One region of the Paludibacterium flexuosum genome, then DNA from elsewhere that is predicted to be linked to it. Evidence: riboswitches for the same ligand, from Rfam matches in the RefSeq annotation. Region 1 holds a riboswitch; the other holds the start of a gene.
The links. A riboswitch is a leader RNA that binds a small molecule or an ion and turns the genes downstream of it on or off. The one in region 1 is predicted to bind thiamine pyrophosphate.
Positions count from the first base shown of each region.

Region 2: it holds a riboswitch for thiamine pyrophosphate, as region 1 does, so the genes downstream of both, AACH39_RS06490 (thiamine ABC transporter substrate-binding protein) here and thiC (phosphomethylpyrimidine synthase ThiC) in region 1, are expected to answer to the same signal.

Region 1 is NZ_AP029060.1:2,442,750-2,448,595, reverse strand. Features, by position in the region: gene AACH39_RS11640 (HD-GYP domain-containing protein) at 1-917, shown strand, start outside; gene AACH39_RS11635 (nucleotide pyrophosphohydrolase) at 910-1,266, opposite strand; gene gstA (glutathione transferase GstA) at 1,325-1,933, opposite strand; gene thiC (phosphomethylpyrimidine synthase ThiC) at 1,960-3,864, opposite strand; TPP riboswitch at 3,907-4,023, opposite strand; gene AACH39_RS11620 (protein-L-isoaspartate O-methyltransferase) at 4,086-4,745, shown strand; gene AACH39_RS11615 (rhodanese-like domain-containing protein) at 4,745-5,068, shown strand; gene ung (uracil-DNA glycosylase) at 5,115-5,837, shown strand.
Region 2 is NZ_AP029060.1:1,364,730-1,370,575, reverse strand. Features, by position in the region: gene AACH39_RS06500 (DMT family transporter) at 1-250, shown strand, start outside; gene AACH39_RS06495 (hypothetical protein) at 263-1,120, opposite strand; TPP riboswitch at 1,293-1,400, shown strand; gene AACH39_RS06490 (thiamine ABC transporter substrate-binding protein) at 1,440-2,453, shown strand; gene AACH39_RS06485 (iron ABC transporter permease) at 2,455-3,987, shown strand; gene AACH39_RS06480 (ABC transporter ATP-binding protein) at 3,971-4,948, shown strand; gene AACH39_RS06475 (GNAT family N-acetyltransferase) at 4,995-5,570, shown strand; gene AACH39_RS06470 (YbaK/EbsC family protein) at 5,533-5,846, opposite strand, start outside.

The sequences.
Region 1 (5,846 bases):
GTCGGGCCAGGATGGTCCATGAAGAGGCACACCAGATCATCCATGGCATCCTGCACGATGTCCGTCTGGGCAAACAGGTCGATCTGGAACTGGTCACCCCCTCGGTGGAAAAAATGACCAGCTCGATTTTGCGCAATGACGGTGCCTTGCTGGCGCTGTGCCGCATCAAGGACAAGGATAACTATACCTTTCAGCATTCAGTCAGCGTGGGGGCGCTGATGGTCACTTTCTGCAATGCGATGAATATGGGCAAGGAAGTGATTCACCAGGCCGGCATTGGCGGCATGTTGCACGATATCGGCAAGATGAAGATCCCCGATGCCATCCTCAACAAGCCGGACAGGCTGACCGAGCGCGAATTCGCCGTGATGAAATGCCACGTCGTCGAAAGCAAGGCCATTCTCTCCCAGGCACGTGGCATCACCCAGACCTCCATTACCGTCGCGGCACAGCACCACGAGCGTCACGATGGCAGCGGCTACCCGGAAGGCCTGAAAGGCCATGAAATTTCTCAATTAGGTCAGATGGCCGCCATTGTCGATGTCTATGATGCACTGACATCCGATCGCTGCTATCACAAGGGCATGCCACCGACCGATGCCCTGCGCAAAATCTATGAATGGTCCAAATTTCACTTCAATCCGGATCTGGTACAAGCCTTCATGCGCACCATCGGTATCTATCCGGTCGGTACGCTGGTCAGACTGGAAAGCGGGCGACTGGGGGTCGTCGTTGAACAGAACGAAAAGAATCTGGTCTCGCCCAAGGTCAAGGTCTTTTTCAGTCTGAAGAGCAATGCCCACATCCCGCCGGAAATTGTCGACCTGTCGCGCAGCATGGGACATGGTGGCGCCGACAAAATCGTGCGGCATGAATCACCGGAGAAACTGCGTCTTGATCCGCTGAAATTCATTTGAGTGCCAGCGACGTCCCGGGCACCGGATACTTCAGGGCATTTTTCTCCATCTTGTTGCGTACTGCCTGATCCAGATCGATTTTCATGACCCCTGCCAGGCGGACCAGATACAACAACACATCCGCCACTTCTTCCTGCAGATGCTGATAGCGCGCCGGGTCATCGACCGGCATGTTCAGCACCTGTTCATCCGTTTGCCACTGGAAAATCTCCGCCAGCTCACCGACTTCTCCCGTCAGGGCCAGCATCAGATTGCGGGCAGTATGAAAGCGTTGCCAATCACGTTGATCGGCAAAATGCTGCAGGGCCTCCAGCAAGGCAGAGACCTCAATCAGAGGGGTTTGATTCATAGCGGTTTCACGTGAAACGCCCGGTCAGCCAGATACGGCTCACCGGGCGCGGAGTGGATCAACTCAGACCTTCATCCAGCAAGACTTTTTGCACCATCGGCCGTTGGGCAATACGTTGCTGGTAAGCCTGCAGCACCGGCCAGCGATCCAGCGGCAGCTTGACGTAATGGCACCAGCGCAGGCAGGTGAACAGATAACCGTCCGCCACACTGAAAGCAGGCAGCAAGGTTTCCTGACGTGACAGATGTTCGGCAACAAAATCCAGCCGCTTGCCCAGTCGCTCCAGGGCCATCTGCCGCACCGGCTCAGGCGTATCCGGCGAAAAGAGCGGACCAAAAGACTTGTGTACTTCGCTGCCGATGTAATTCAGCCACTCCTGCAAGCGGTAGCGCGCCATGGTGCCATTGGCCGGTGCCAGTTGCTTTTCCGGTACCTGGTCGGCGATGTACTGCACGATGGCGGCCCCTTCAGTCAGCAGTTCACCATTGTCGAGCAACAGTGCCGGCACACTGCCCTTCGGATTGATGGCCTGAAAGGGCTGTCCACTGGCGGTGACATGCGGCTGGGCACGAATGTCGACTTTCTCGATCTGGTACACCAAACCCGATTCTGCCAGTGCAATGTGCACAGACAGAGAACATGCACCGGGTGCGTAATACAGTTTCATGGGTTTCCTCCTGTTGGCGGACAAGCTCAGACTTTGTCGTACAGTTTACTCCCGGAAGCGACAAACTCGATGGCTTTGCTTTGCATGCCCTGCTGCAGCGCCGATTCGGCAGCAATACCCTGGCGATCCGCATAGGCGCGCACATCCTGGGTAATCTTCATCGAGCAGAACTGTGGTCCGCACATTGAGCAGAAATGGGCCACTTTGGCACTCTCCTTGGGCAGGGTCTGATCATGGAATGATCTGGCGCGATCGGGATCGAGCCCCAGATTGAATTGATCTTCCCAGCGGAATTCAAAGCGGGCTTTCGACAGCGCATTATCACGGATCTGTGCGCCGGGATGTCCCTTGGCCAGATCCGCCGCATGTGCTGCCAGCTTGTAGGTGATGATGCCCTCCTTGACGTCATGGCGATCCGGCAGGCCGAGGTGCTCCTTGGGCGTGACGTAGCACAGCATCGCCGTCCCATACCAGCCGATCTGCGCCGCACCAATGGCCGAGGTGATGTGGTCATAGCCCGGTGCAATGTCGGTGGTCAGCGGCCCCAGGGTGTAGAACGGTGCCTCGTGACACCAGTCCAGTTCCTTGTCCATGTTTTCCTTGATCAGTTGCATCGGCACATGGCCGGGCCCTTCGATCATCACCTGAACATCATGACGCCAGGCAATCTGCGTCAATTCACCCAGCGTCTTCAACTCAGCGAGCTGTGCTTCATCATTGGCATCGAAAATCGACCCCGGACGCAAGCCGTCGCCCAGAGAAATCGCCACATCATACTGGGCGAGAAGCTGGCACAGCTCGTCGAAATGCGTGTAAATGAAATTTTCCTGATGATGAGCCAGACACCATTTCGCCATGATCGATCCGCCCCGCGAGACGATGCCGGTCAGGCGATTGGCTGTCAGCGGTACATAGCGCAGCAGCACCCCGGCGTGCAGCGTGAAATAGTCCACCCCCTGCTCGGCCTGTTCGATCAGAGTATCGCGCAGAATTTCCCAGCTCAGATCCTCTGCCTTGCCATTCACCTTCTCCAGTGCCTGATAAATCGGCACGGTACCGACCGGCACCGGGCTGTTGCGCAGAATCCATTCCCGGGTTTCATGAATGTTCTTGCCGGTCGACAGATCCATGATGGTGTCCGCCCCCCAGCGAATCCCCCAGGTCATTTTGTCCACTTCGTCGTGAATGGAAGACGACAATGCACTGTTGCCGATATTGCCATTGATCTTCACCAGAAAATGGCGACCAATGATCATCGGCTCACTTTCCGGGTGATTGATGTTGGCCGGAATAATGGCCCGGCCGGCCGCGATTTCCGCGCGGACAAATTCAGGCGTGATGCTTTCCGGCAAACGGGCGCCAAAGCCCTGCCCCGGATGCTGACGCGACAACAGCTTCAGCATGCGCTCCTGTCCTGCCGCCTGCAGGCTCTGCAGATAGTGTTCACGATTGAGGTTTTCCCGAATCGCGACGAACTCCATTTCCGGGGTAATGATGCCGCGTCGGGCGTAATGCATTTGAGTCACCCTGGCCCCCTGTCTGGCCCGCAATGGGGTACGTTTCAGATTGAAGCGCAGCGCATCCAGTGACGCATCGGCAGCACGTTGCCGGCTATAAATGCTTCCCAGTTCTTCGACCACTTCGCAATCCTGCCGCTCGGCGATCCATTGTGCCCGCACCGGTGTGAGCCCGTCTTCCAGACTGATTTTCACAGACGGATCGGTATAGGGTCCGCTGGCGTCGTAGACATAGATCGGCGGGTTGGCTTCGCCGCCCAGCTGAGTCGGTGTATCGGCTTGTGAGATTTCCCGCATCGGGACACGCAAATCCGGCCTGCTGCCGCTGACATAGATCTTGCGCGAATTGGGTAAGGGCTGAATGGTGGCCTGGTCGAGTGTAATACGAGATTCAGAATGAGATGGCGCGTTCATCATGCCCTCCATGGCGATGAAACGGCGTGGGGCATGAAATGCTACAGAGCAGCACCGCTTCCCTACGCCGGAGTTAACCGGATCAGGTTCGAAGGGTATTTCTCACCCGTCAGTGTTGTCGGAATACGAAAACCACTGGCAGGACCCCTAGCGATGCTGTGAAGGTAAGGCAAATATGGGATAATCGCAAGTTATTGTCATAATGCTGCGGAGTGTGCTGAATGGATTTCGAACAAGCGCGATTCAACATGGTCGAGCAACAAATCCGCCCCTGGGAAGTACTGGATCCGACCATCCTCGATTTGCTGTTTCACGTGAAACGCGAAGATTTTGTCGCCGATGATCAGCGCGCACTGGCGTTTACCGATGTCGAACTGCCCTTGCCCAATGGCAGCCGCATGCTGCAACCAAAGCAAGAAGCCCGCATGATCCAGGATCTTGCCCTGCAGGCGGGCGACAAGGTGCTGGAAATCGGTACCGGCAGCGGTTATGTCACCGCCTTGCTGTCCAGACTGGTCGAACAGGTCTACAGCATCGACTGTGATGGCAGCATGCAAGCCATCGCAGCCGATCATCTGCATCAGGCAGGCTGTCAAAACGTGCAGCTGATCCATGCCAACGGTCTGGAAGGTCTGGCTCAACATGCGCCTTTCGATGCCATCTTCGTCGGTGGTTCGCTGCCAGTGGTACCGGAAGTACTCAAGCAACAGCTGGCAGTGGGTGGTCGCATGATGGTGACGGTCGGTCAGTTGCCAGTCATGTCTGTGGTTCTGGTGCGCCGTGAAAGCGACAACGTGTTTGCCGAGACCAAGCTGTACGAAACGGTCCTGCCCAGACTGCAAGGCAGTGAAGCCCTGCAACCCGAGCAGTTCGTCTTCTGATGGCGATGGAAATCACCTGCGAAGCGCTGGCGGCAAGGCTGAATTCGTCGGAGCCGGCGCCGCTGCTGCTGGATGTCCGCGAAGACTGGGAGTGGCAGATGGCGCATATCGAGGGATCGGTGCATCTGCCGATGAATCTGATTCCGTTGCGCCATAACGAACTGCCGGACGATCGTTTGATCGTCACGGTCTGTCATCATGGCATGCGCAGCCTTCAGGTCTGTCACTTTCTGCGTCAGGTCGGTTTTGATCAGGTACTCAGCCTACACGGCGGTATTGATGCCTGGTCAGCCACCATCGATGATTCAGTACCGAGATACTGATCCCCCGCCCCGGCGGGGTTTTTCTTTTCATTGCCAAGATTGATTCATGTCTGATTACTCCTTCCTGTCGCCAGCCATTGAGCGTGTCGAACCCGCCTGGCGTGCCATTCTGGATCGGCCAGCTGTCCGCACGGCTCTTCACTCCCTGGATCAACAGTTAAGCGCACGCCAGCAGGCAGGCCACCTTATCTATCCGGCACGAGACAACATCTTTCGCGCACTGTCATTCTCTGGCCCTGAATCGGTTCGGGTGGTGATTCTCGGTCAGGATCCCTATCACGGTGCCGGCGAAGCCATGGGCTTGTCCTTCTCCGTGTCGCCGGGGGTGAAGATTCCCCCGTCTCTGCGCAATATTTACAAGGAACTGGCACGGGATACAGACAGACCGCTGCGCAAGCAGGGGGATTTGACCGACTGGGCGCGTCAGGGCGTCCTGCTGCTCAACAGCGTACTGACGGTGGAAGCCGATCAGGCAGGCAGCCATGGCAAACTGGGCTGGCAGACCGTCACCACGGCCTTGCTGGATGCGGTCAATACCCTGAATCCAGGCTGTGTCTTCCTGCTCTGGGGTAACTGGGCACGCAGTCAGGCAGAACGCATTGATCAACAGCGACATCTGGTCCTGCAGGCCGCGCATCCTTCACCACTGTCTGCCAGCCGCGGCTTCATGCAGTGCGGACACTTCTCGCAGGCGAATCAGTGGCTGCAGGCACAGGGACAAGCAGCAATCGACTGGCAGCGTGCCGAGATTCAACCTTCATTGATCTGAATGCAGGGT
Region 2 (5,846 bases), 1.1 Mb from region 1:
CGGCTTGCCGGCATCGTTGCTGGCGCCGATGTTGTGGCTGGCCGGGGTGCAGGCGCTGGGGCCGCAACGTACGGCCGCGCTGATGAATCTGATGCCGGTGATCACGGTGGCGATTGCCAGCCTGCTGCTGGGCGAATCATTGCACGCGTATCACCTGGTGGGTGGGGCGCTGGTGCTGGGCGGGGTGTTGCTGGTGCAGACCTGGCGCCAGCCCCTGGGCATGGCCCCGGTCAGGCTGCGAACGCTCTGAGCGGCGCGCGGTTTACAACAGCGCCCACAGGCCGATGATCATCACCACGACCAGCACCACGGCCAGCACCTGGGTGGTATGGCGCTCCTTGTCGAGCGCCTGGTGCACGGCGTTGTTCAGCGATTCGATTTTTTCCATGCGTTGCTGCAGTTCGTGCCGATCCTGGTCCTGCTTGATCAGGGTCTGCAAAATGGCCTCGCCGCCGAATTCGGCAATCATGGTGCTTTCGCAGACACCAATCAGCCGGTTGACCTTGTCTTTGTAATACAGACCGGAGCGCTGTTGCTCGTCGCTCCATTCGAAATCGAAGCCCTGCTTGGCGAAGAAGGCCTGTTTGTGCAGTCTTTCCGACTCGCTGGTACCGGCCTGAATCATCAGCATGCCGGGGCTGGCACTGTATTCCGGATAGGTCCCCTTGACCCAGGCGATGACGGCCGCGAACAAGAAGTCATCCAGCCCGGCCCCCTGCAGGGTGTCGGTGATCAGGATGCCCGCCTTGGGGCCAAAGGTGATCGAGCGGCTCGGGTGGTCGACGCGGACCCAGGCACAGTTGCGGCTGGCGTGAAAGCGCGCCTCGTCTTCCGGAAATGCGCCCCAGCTGCCGTTTTGGTTGATGGCATAACCGCGGCATTGCACGCGGAAAAAGTCCGATTGCTGGGTGACGGCACGATTGCGCTGCAGGATGCCGTACAGCAGGACGCTGCTGTCTCGCTGCAACTTGATAATCGACTCCCCCAGCGGCATGGCGATGTTGGCCAGTGCGGTATCGCTTTCCGGTGCCTTTATTTCCGTTGCGCTGGCGGCTTGTGCCGCGACATGTTCGGATGCGGGTTGGGTCATCGCCGAAGGTCTGCCAAGGGTAGTGGTCATGCCAGTGCTGCGTCGCTCGTGTGCTTCAAGGGCTCTATCCTGCATTAAAAATGAACTGTTACAAAGCAATTTGCAAACAAAATGCCTATGACGTTGGATTTGGCGCAAAACAAGCTGGCGGATGGCCGTGGTCAAGGATGCCAGCTTCTTCGTCACAACATGTATAATGACGTACTGTCACCGGGGGTGCCGACGTCCATTCAGGGGCTTGTCGGCTGAGAAATACCCTGATTACCTGATCTGGTTCGTACCAGCGTAGGGAGCGTGATCGGCACAGTTCGCTGCGGCCACGCTCCCGCGCCTTTTGGAGAGTGTCCGAATGAAGTTGCGCCAAGTTTGCCTCGCCGTTTCCCTCTGTGCCGCCGCGCTGTGTGCCCAGGCTGCCGATCTTCGTGTCATCACCCACAGTTCCTTCGATGTGTCCAAACCGCTGCTGGCGGACTTTGAAAAGCAGACGGGTATCAAGGTTCAGCTGATCAAGGGCGGTGATGCCGGCGAAATGCTCAACAAGCTGATTCTCACCCGCGCCAATCCGATCGCCGATGTGGTGTTCGGTCTGGACAATTCGCTGGTGGGCAAGGCGGCCAAGGCCGGGGTGATCGAGCCGCTGACGCTGAAATCCGATGGTCGCAAGGCACGTTACAGCTTGCCGGATGGTCTGGTGAGCACCGATTACGGTTATGTCACCCTGGTGTATGACAAGGCCTGGTTTGCCAAGAGCAAGCTGGCGTTGCCAAAGTCGCTGGACGATCTGACCCTGCCGGCCTATCGCGATCTGCTGGTCGTGGAAAACCCGGCAACGTCCAGTACCGGTCAAGGTTTCCTGTATGCCACCATCGGTGCCCTCGGCGAGGACAAGGCTTTTGCCTTCTGGGGCAAGCTGCGCCAGAACGGTCTCAAAGTGGTGAATGACTGGAGCGCCGCCTATAACACCGAGTTTTCCCACAACGGCGGCAGCCGGCCGATCGTGCTGAGCTATGCGACCGATCCGGCGGCAGAAGTGGCTTTCAGTAAAGTCAAATTGACCGAGTCGCCGGTGGCGACCCTGCCGTTGTCTGGTGCCGTGTATCAGCAAGTGGAAGGTGCCGGCCTGATCAAGGGCGGTCAGGCGCGTGCGGCGGCGGAGAAGTTCATCGCCTTCCTGCGTTCGGCACCCGTGCAGCAGGATCTGCAGACGACCATGTGGATGTATCCGGTGATGAGCGGTACGCCGCAGGCCCCGGTGTTCTCCTATGCCAACGAGCCTGCCGCACACCAGACGCCGTCGGCTGAAACGCTCCGCAATAAGGGGCAAGGCTGGATCAAGCGCTGGACTCAGGTGGTACTCAAATAAGATGCGTTCCATGCGTTGGCTGGCGTGGTTGCCGCTGGCCCTGTTGGCCGCGCTGGTGGTCCTGCCACTGGGGCGGCTGATCGCCGAAGGGGCCGGCGCGTTGTCGCTGGCCTTTTTGTCCGATCCTTATTATCGCTGGCGTTTGCTCTGGTCTGCCGGGCAGGCGCTGCTGACCTGTCTGCTGGCCCTGCTGTTCGGCGTACCGGTGGCCTGGACGCTGGCACGTCTGGAGTTTGCCGGCCGTCGCTGGCTGATCCGGCTGGGCATGTTGCCCTTTGTCATGCCGACCCTGGTGGCCGCCATGGGGGTGCTGGCCCTGTTCGGGCCGCAGGGGCTGACCGGCCTGCATGGCCAGGACACGCCCTGGCTGTTGCTGTATGGCAATCTGTTTTACAACTTGCCGCTGATGGTGCGTGCAGCCCAGGAAGGGTTTGCCCGTCTGCCGGCGCATCGTTTGCAGGCGGCGCGCTCGCTCGGCGCCAGCCCCTGGCGGGTGTTCTGGCGCATTGAGCTGCCCGGTGCCATGCCCTGGATTTGTTCTGCGCTGTGTCTGGTTTTTCTCTATTGCTTTTCCGGCTTTGGGCTGGCCTTGCTGCTCGGTGGGCAGCATTACGCCACCGTGGAGGTGGAGATTTATACCCTGGTGGCCTATGAGCTGAATCTGACCGATGCCAGTTCGCTGGCGCTGACGGTGTTGCTGGCCACCGGGCTGGCAGCACTGGCCTATGCCTGGCTGGAGCGGGTGCTGGCGCGTCCGCTGCGGGGTGAGCCGCAGGCGCGCGTGGCGGCGGGGGATGCCTGGCAATATGGCCTGCTGTGCCTGTCCTTTGTGTTGCTGGGCTTGCTGGCCCTGGCGCCGCTGGCGGCGATTGCCTGGCGGGCGCTGACGGCGGGAGCCGCCTGGCAGGTGCTGACCGAGCCGGAGGTCTGGCGGGCTTTGTACAATACGGCGCGCTTCACCCTGCTGGCTCTGCTGGGTGCCTGCCTGTTCGGTCTGGCACACGCCTTTGCCGCCCGTCGCAGTGTTTTGCTGGGGGCGCTGGCCTTCCTGCCCTATGCGGTGTCGCCTGTCTGTGTCGCCTTTGGTCTCTTGCTGCTGTATCCCGGATTGAGTGCCAGTCTGGTGATGTTGCTGGGGGCGTATACGCTGCTGGCCTATCCCTTCATCGCCCGCGGTTTGTCGGCGACACTGGATGCCGTTCCGGCACATTTGCCCCAGGCTGCCCGTTCGCTGGGGGCTTCGCCGTGGCGCGTGGTCTGGCGTGTGTTGCTGCCGCTGGCGGCGCCGGCATTGCGTCGCGGCATGGCTTTTGCCGCCGCGACGGCGCTGGGCGAATTTGCCGTCACGCTGTTTCTGTCCCGCCCGGAGTGGATGACCCTGACGACGCTGATCTATCAACGTCTGGGGCGCCCGGGGGACTTGAATCAGGAGAGTGCTCTGGTGCTGTCCTGCCTGTTGATGGGGCTGGCCATGCTGGCGTTTGTATTGATTGAATGGCAGCGCGAGGAGGCTGGGCATGCTGATCATCGATAAGGTTTCGAAGCGTTTTGGCTCGCAGTGGCCGGCCCGCGACTTGTCTCTGACCGTCGGGCAGGGAGAGATTGTGGCCTTGCTGGGGCCTTCCGGCTGTGGCAAGAGCACCTTGCTCAAGCTGATTGCCGGTCTGGTGCAGCCGGATGCCGGATCGATCCGTTTTGCCGGGGAGGATCTGGGCGGCGTGGCGCCCGAGGCGCGGCATTTTGCGCTGATGTTTCAGGATTTTGCCTTGTTCCCGCATTTGAATGTGCTGGAGAACGTCTGTTTCGGGCTGGTCGAGCGGCGAGTGCCGCGCGCCGAGGCGCGACAGCGTGCCGCCGGTCTGCTGGCGACGGTGGGGCTGGCCGGCTATGAGCGGCGACCGGTCGGGCAGTTGTCCGGCGGCGAGGCGCAGCGGGTGGCGCTGGCGCGCGCTCTGGTGACCGAGCCACGGCTGTTGTTGCTGGATGAGCCGTTTTCCAGCCTGGATGCCCACTTGCGGCTGGCCTTGCAGGCCGAGTTCCGTCAGCGTATCCGCGATCTGGGCATGAGTGCCGTGCTGGTGACGCATGATCGTCAGGAGGCCTTTGCCATGGCGGATCGTATTGCGCTGCTGCATGAGGGACAGATCCTGCAGTGTGCCGCCCCGGCCAGCTTGTTGTCCTCGCCGGTCGACAGCTGGGTGGCCCGCTTTATTGGTTTTGAGAATGTCGGGCCGGACTGGGCGCTGCCGGCGGCAGCCTTGCAGCTGGATGCCCAGGGTCGGGATGCTTGCATCGTCAGTGTGATGCCACAGGCGGAGGGGGTGCGTCTGACCCTGAATCAGGCCGGGCAGCATTACATCATGAGTCTGTCTGGTCGCGAGCTGGCGGCGCTCGGCGCTTCACTTCAGCCCGGCAGCGAGATTGGTTTGCAGATTGATGAGTCTCGGCGCCTGCGTTTCAGCAGGGTGAGCACGGCAGCCGATTACAATTATTAATGCTTTGTCATGCGGTTTTACCGAGGCTGATGCTAGCCTGAGCGGCATGACAACGTCCGCCATCCCCTCTTTTGATACGCCTCGCCTGCAGTTGCTGCCATTGGACGGCAGCGAACAGCAGGCGATTTTTCATCTGTATTCGCATCCGGATGTCAGTCGGCTGTTTGGTCAGGATTGCATGACGGAACCGGCGCAGGCGCGCTATTGGCTGGATGTGCAGGCGCAGATGCGCCAGCTCAATCTGGGGGTGACCTGGCTGCTGCGGCACAAGGCGAGCGGCGAGTGCATCGGCACGTTCAGTTTTGATGGCATCAACCTGCAATGGCACAACGTCGGGATCAGTTATGCCCTGCACCCCGACTTCTGGCATCAGGGGCTGATGAGCGAGGCCATGGCGCCGCTGCTGGCCTGGGCCTGGACCGGAGGGCTGGGGGTGAAGATGCATCGGGTGCAGGCGCTGGTTTTTCCGCAGAATGCCGCGTCGGTGGCCACTTTGTCACGGGCGGGCTTTGTGCGGGAAGGGCAGCGTCTGGGCCTGGTGTTCTGGCAAGGGCAATACTGGGATCTGGACAGCTACTGTCTGCTCAGTCCGCTGGCTGCGGCGCCAACTGACACACCGTAACCCAGGTGCCGTCTACAATCTGCTGCAGTCGGGCCGGCGAGACCCGTACCGCGGTATGGGTGCCACCGGCGGCCGGCATGACTTCTTCGAAATCCTGCAACGAGGTATCCAGATAGACCGGCAGGGGCTGGGCCAGCCCGAAGGGGCAGACGCCGCCGACCGGATGGCCGGTCAGTGTTTCGACCTCATGGGCGCCGAGCATCTTGCCTTTGCCGAATGCTGCCTTGAACAGGCGGTTGTCGATGCGGGCATCGCCCCGGGCGACCAGCAGTACCA